2 regions of the Streptomyces sp. NPDC002701 genome follow, and region 1 is predicted to be linked to the other one. Evidence: riboswitches for the same ligand, from Rfam matches in the RefSeq annotation. Region 1 holds a riboswitch; the other holds the start of a gene.

Region 1 (3,201 bases):
ACTCCACCTCGTCGTCGATGTGTTCGCCGAGGAGCTGGAAGCCGCCGCAGATGCCCAGCACGGGGCGCCCCTCGGCGGCCCGGCGCACCAGGGCGTCGGCGAGGCCGCGCCGCCGCAGCCACTCCAGGGCGCGGACCGTGCCGCGGGTGCCGGGCACGACGACCAGGTCGGCGTCGACGAGTTCCTCGGCGCGGTCCACGAACCGCACGACGACGCCCGGTTCGGCGGCGAGCGCGTCCAGGTCGGTGAAGTTGGACATCAGGGGGATCGCGCAGACGGCGACCCGCAGGATGTCCTCGCCGACGGGGGCGGACACCTCGGACTCGCGCACCGAGCCCCGCAGGGACACGCGGAGTCCGTCCTCCTCGTCGATGCCGAGCCCGTGCCGGTACGGCAGGACGCCGTAGGTGTGGCGCCCGGTGAGCCCGTGCAGCATGTCGATGCCGGGTTCGAGGAGGGAGACGTCCCCGCGGAACTTGTTGACGAGGAACCCGGCGACGAGTTCCTGGTCCTCGCGCGACAGCAGGGCCACCGTGCCGAAGAACGAGGCGAAGACCCCGCCGCGGTCGATGTCGCCGACGACGAGCACGGGCAGCCGCGCGTTGCGTGCGATCCCCATGTTCACGATGTCCGTCCGCCGCAGGTTGATCTCGGCCGGACTCCCGGCCCCCTCACAGATCACCGCGTCATACGTGCCCCGCAACTCGGCCAGACAGTCCAGCACGGTCCCGAGCAACGCCTCCTGACGTCCGCCGTGATAGCCGCGCGCACTCATCTCACCCACCGGCCTGCCCATCAGGACGACCTGGCTGCTGCGGTCGCTGCCCGGCTTCAGCAGGACGGGGTTCATCAGCGCGGTCGGCTCCACGCGGGCGGCCTGCGCCTGCATGGCCTGCGCGCGCCCGATCTCGGCGCCCTCCCGCGTCACGAACGAGTTCAGCGACATGTTCTGTGCCTTGAAGGGCGCGACCTTCACCCCCCGCCGCACCAGCCACCGGCAGATCCCGGCGGTCACGACGCTCTTGCCCGCGTCGGACGTGGTGCCCGCGACGAGCAGCCCCCCGCCCGGCCCGCCTTCCCGGCCCCCGCTCATGACGTACGCCCCTTCCCGGCGGCTGCCCCGGCGAGCAGCCGCCCGGCGACACTCACACCCAGCGCGAGCAGGCCCACGCGGCGCGAGAGCCGGACGGCCCGCTCGATGTCCCCGACCCGCACGGGCCGCCCGCCGCCGTTGAGGACGGGCCGGTGCTCGACCCGTCCCGCGTAGGAGAGGGTGCCGCCGAGCCGCACTCCGAGCGCGCCCGCGAACGAGGCTTCGACGGGGCCGGCGTTGGGGCTCGGGTGCTGGCCGGCGTCGGTACGCCAGGCGCGGATCGCGCCCCGCGGATCATCTCCGGCGACGGCCGCGAGGACAGCGGTCAGCCGGGCTCCGGGCCACCCGGCGACGTCGTCGAGCCGCGCGGAGGCCCACCCGTACCGCCGGTATCGCGGCGACCGGTGCCCCACCATGGCGTCCAGCGTGTTGACGGCCCGGAACCCGGCCAGACCGGGCACGCCCGCGACCGCGCCCCACACCAGGGCGCCCACGACGGCGTCGGAGGTGTTCTCGGCGACGGACTCGACGACGGCCCGGGCGATCCCGTCGGCGTCCAGCGCCTGCGGGTCGCGCCCGCACAGGTGCGGCAGCCGCTCGCGGGCGGCCTCGATGTCCCCGGCGGCCAGCGCGTCGCCGGCGGCCCGGGCCTCCCGCCCGAGCGAGGTCCCGCCGACGACCGCCCAGGTGGCGGCGGCGGTCAGCGCGACGGACGCGGCGCCGCAGGTGCGTACGGCACGGTCGGCGGCCACGGCGAGGGCGACGGCGCCGCCCGCGCACACGGTGGTGTGCAGGGCGCCCCACCCGCGGTGGTCCCGCCACAGGACCCGCTCCACGGCCCCCGCGGCACGGCCGAACGCGGCGACCGGATGCCCCCGGCGGGGATCGCCGAACAGCAGGTCACCGAGGAGGCCGGCGGCGGCGCCGTACGCGAAGACGCGATCGGCACGCATCGGTTCAGCCCGCCGCTACGTGAGGCGGAACTCCCGTACCCGGCACCCTCGTACGGGGCACACCGGTCCACAACAGACGGCCGCGCATGGCGATATGTCCTCACTCAGGGTGTCCACGCCCTGGTTCGACGAGACCGACGACGAGAGTTCCTGACTCCCGGGGAAGGGATTCCCCGGTCACAGTGGCGGGACCGCGCCGGATTCACACCGGCTTCCTCTCCTGCCGTCGTACATGGCCCCGGCAGTCCACCACGCCCCGAGAACACCCGTCAACTTGCTGTTGACCTGCGAAGGGAGAGTGTGCTGAGGCCCACATGGAACACGGGACGGCCCCGCCGACCGAGTGGTCGGCGGGGCCGTCCCGTACTGAACGGACGTACTGCGGGGGCCGGACGGACGCGCTGCGGGCGTCAGGCCACGATCAGGTAGATGCCGTAGGCCACGGCTGCCGCGCAGGCCGCGAAGCAGGCGTACGCGCCGGTGACCGCGAGGGCCGCCGAGCCGCCCTGGGCGGTGGCCGTCTCGCGCTTGGAGAGGCCGACGATGCCGAGGGTGAAGAGGCCCACGAGGGCGACGGTGGCGATGAGGCTGACTCCGAACACGGAGCCGAGGGCTGCCCAGTCGATCTTCATGTGGTTCGTTCCTTACACCGTGGCCGGACGGGCCGGCTCGGCGTCCGGGCCCGGGATGGTCGTCATCAGGTCGTCGGGCGCGGTCGCCGTGGCCGCGGTGGTGACCGGGCCCGCGGGGGGCGGGGTGACGGCGGCGATCGCGGCCGTCACGACGCCGGCGGGCACGGGCTCGTCGTTGACGTTGTCGACGGTGACGGGCTGACGGCGGGACAGCGTCCAGATGACCCCGGAGCCGGCGATCAGCAACGCGCCGGTCAGGACGATGCCCCAGGTGCCCTGCTGGGTGAGGAACTCGGCGCCCGCGCCCACCAGTCCGGCGGCGGGCAGCGTGAGGCCCCAGGCGACGAACATGCGCGTCGCGGTCGACCAGCGGACCACACCGCCCTTGCGGCCGAGCCCCGAACCCATCACGGCGCCGGAGCAGGACTGGGTGGTGGAGAGGGAGAAGCCGAGGTGCGAGGAGGCCAGGATGACCGTCGCGGCGCTGGTCTGGGCGGCGAAGCCCTGCGGCGGCGCGAGGTCG
Region 2 (3,201 bases), on a different contig from region 1:
CTCCTCGGGGGTGGAGACCTCGACCGGCTTCAGCGCGGCGGGGTCCAGGGCTTCGGTGTGGCGGGCGAAGACGCGTTCGACGTAGCGGTGTCCGGTGTCGGCTCCGATCACCAGGTGCAGCCGGTCGGGGTGGCGGCGGGCCTCGTACGTCGCGGTCAGGTATCCGGCGCCGGTGGAGAGTCCGGCGAAGACGGCGTGGTCGCGCAACAGGGCGATCGTGCCGGACATGGCGTGGGTGAAGTCCAGCCAGTGCACGGCGTCGTAGAGGTGGTGGCGGACGTTGTCGAAGACGATCGACGACCCGATGCCGGCGATGATCGCCTCCGGGTCGTGGTGGTCCTGGCTGCCGAAGGTGACGCTGCCGAACGGCTGGACGCCGACGAGGCGCACCGAGGGGTCCGTGGCGCGCAGGCGCTCCACGAGGCCGCCGGTAGAGGCTCCCGAGCCCACCCCTCCGACGACGGTCAGCGCGGTGGCGGGGAACGCGGCCGTGATCCGGTCGGCCACCTCGTGGTAGCCGAGGTAGTGGACGTCGTCGTGGTACTGGCGCATCCAGTGCCAGTCGGGATGGTCGGTCAGGAGCTCCCGCACCCGCCGCACCCGCAACTCCTGGTCCAGCTTGAGATTCCTGGAGGGGCGGACCTGTTCCACGGTGGCGTCGAGGATCTCCAGTTGGGCGCGGGTGGCGGTGTCCACGGTGGTGGAGGCGACGATGTGGCAGCGCATGCCGTAGCGGTGACAGGCCAGCGCCAGGGCGTAGGCGTAGATGCCGCTGGAGCTGTCGATCAGGGTCTGTCCCGGGCGGATCGTGCCCCGTTCCAGCAGGTGGCGGACGGCGGCGAGCGCGGAGTAGATCTTCATCGACTCGAACCGGACGAGGACGAGGCCGTCTGTGAGCCGGACGAGATCGGGGACCTTCAGGGCGTCGGCGATGTGGGGGTGGGTCACCCATAGCCTCCTCGGGCGAAGGAACACTGGTGGCCGAGCGAGTGGAAGAAGGCGGACAGGTCGGATTTCAGGTCTGTGTGCAGGCGTCCGGGGAAGAGGTAGCCGATCAGGCATCCGGTGTGGGCGACGAAGATGCCGTCGGCGCCGAACCGCTCCCGATGGGCCAGCATGCTGTCGAACGTCGCCTTGGGCAGCACGCTCTGCGACAGGGTCGCGCTGGCGGTGGCGGCCCGGGCGACGGCGGCCGGATCGCCGGAGGCGAAACCCTTCAGCAGGTCGGTCAGGCACCGCTCGTACTCCTCGCCGTGCCGCCGGTAGTGCGCCAGCAGCAGGCCGGTGACGGCGGAGGTGTCCACCGTCCCGGGCTCGGTGAGGTACGCCGTGTGGAAGCCGATGTCCGTGCCCAGGCGCCGCACCACTTGGTGCCGGCCACTGAGGTACAGCGCGAACTCGTCGAGGAAGACGCTGTCGGCCCGCTCGACCGCGGCCAGGATGCCGAGGACCACCTCCGTGTCGTACGGCAGGGCGAAGAGCCGGAACAGGCAGCGCAGGGTGGCCACGATGTCGGCGGTCGAGCTGGCCATTCCCACGCCCACCCGCAGGTCGGAGTGGGTACTCCAACGGCCTGGCGGCAGCGTGAGTCCGAAGTGTTCCAGGAAGAGCCGGGCCGCGTTCGCGGACTTCGCACCGACGGGTGGTGAGCCCGGCGGCCGGGTGTCCTGAGTGAAATGCGTCCAGGAGTGGCGGTCCACGGGGAACGACACGATGGCGATGTCCGGCTCCGTGTCCGCCCGCAGCGGGCCCTGGTACAGCTCGCGCAGTGTGCCGTGGCAGACGCCGGACACGGTACGGCCCGTCACGAAACCCTCCTCCGTACCGCCGACCCGGTCCTCGAGGTCACCGTGCACCACCCGCACATCGCGTACGGGGGCAGTGGCAGGTCTTCGGACTCGTGGGCTCGCTCACCGGGGACACCGGTCACCGGTGGGCACCTACCGACCGTCGCTTCCCCGGCCCCCACACGATCGGGCCCAGTGCTGTTGACGGCTTTCGTTCCCACTCACCGCTGCGGGACAGTCCCGGATTCCCACCGGGTTCCCTCTTGCGTCGCGCCACCGGACCCGGAGGGACAGGAGGCTCGAACCGACTGCGGGCATCAGCGTAGGGTGGCTCCCGCCGATGCGGCAGGGGCGAGACGGCAGTTGTCCGAATGCGATCGGTCGGGTGGTAACGGGGGCTCGAGACGATTCGGCCGGTCGGACGATGACTCTGGCCGGATGTGCTCTCCGTAATCCCGGTCACACCCCGCACACTGGTGCGTCGACGTCACCTGCACCTCTCCTCGGAAGACCGCGCCCGGAAGGCCCAGGATGCTGCCAGAGACGACGCCGGAGGACGGCGGCACGACGGTCCCGCCGCCCGCCCGTGACAAGCGCCCGCCCGAGCGCGTCGTCCTGCGTGCCGACCTGCGTTCCGCGCTCCCCGACGCCACTGCCGCCGTCCTGGTCACGGCGGCCGTCTTCGCGTTCCTGTACGCCCGCGTGGAGTCGGGTGACTCGGCGACGGTCGCTGTCATGCCGTTCATGGATGACGCCGGCACGTACTGGATGTATCTGCTCAGCCAGGCGTTCGGCTGGTCGGGCCTGCTGTGGGCCTGGGGCACGGTCATGCTCGGTCTGCTGCTGTCGGGGCCGCGTCCCGCCCGGTTGCCGGTGTCCCGGCAGGTGCTGGAACGCTGGCACCGCACCACGAGCCTGACCACGATGGCCCTGATGTTCGCGCACGCGCTGATGTTCGCGGCGGAACTCGTGCGCTACGAGGCGGAGTTGGCGTGGCTCGAACGGCTGTGGGCGGGATTCGCCGACACGTTCGTGCCCGGCTGGTACGACTCGGGCACCGGCCGGATCGCCATTCCGCTGGGTCAGGGTGCTCTGTATCTGGCCGTCCCCCTGGGCCTGCTGTTCTACGTCCGCCACCGTATCGGCGCCAGCACCTGGCGCCGACTGCACCGCTTCGTCATCGTCGTGTACGTGCTGAGCGTGTGGCACACCCTGCTGTACGGCACCAACGTCTGGTACGGCGAGTGGCCGCGCACCGTCCTGTGGCTGCTGCAGCTCCCGGTCGCGGCGCTGCTGCTGGCCCGGCTGTTGCGGCCTGCCCGTCGGGCCGAGCGACTGGCTGCACCGACGCGGTGCGAGGGCGTGTCGCTGCCGGGCTGGGTGACGCGGGCCGCCGGCCGGGTGGCCGCCGGGG

The links. A riboswitch is a leader RNA that binds a small molecule or an ion and turns the genes downstream of it on or off. The one in region 1 is predicted to bind cobalamin.
Region 2: linked by a shared signal. The riboswitch ahead of ACFYXC_RS34990 (hypothetical protein) and the one ahead of ACFYXC_RS22385 (cobalamin biosynthesis protein) in region 1 are both predicted to bind cobalamin.

What each region holds. Positions count from the first base shown of each region.
Region 1 covers NZ_JBIAQL010000008.1:58,371-61,571, reverse strand. Annotated here, with positions in the region: gene ACFYXC_RS22390 (cobyric acid synthase) at 1-1,093, opposite strand, end outside; gene ACFYXC_RS22385 (cobalamin biosynthesis protein) at 1,090-2,046, opposite strand; cobalamin riboswitch at 2,171-2,304, opposite strand; gene ACFYXC_RS22380 (hypothetical protein) at 2,457-2,678, opposite strand; gene ACFYXC_RS22375 (anion permease) at 2,691-3,201, opposite strand, start outside.
Region 2 covers NZ_JBIAQL010000022.1:52,366-55,566, forward strand. Annotated here, with positions in the region: gene ACFYXC_RS34985 (cysteine synthase family protein) at 1-948, opposite strand, end outside; gene ACFYXC_RS34990 (hypothetical protein) at 945-1,808, opposite strand; cobalamin riboswitch at 1,866-2,083, opposite strand; gene ACFYXC_RS34995 (ferric reductase-like transmembrane domain-containing protein) at 2,319-3,201, shown strand, end outside.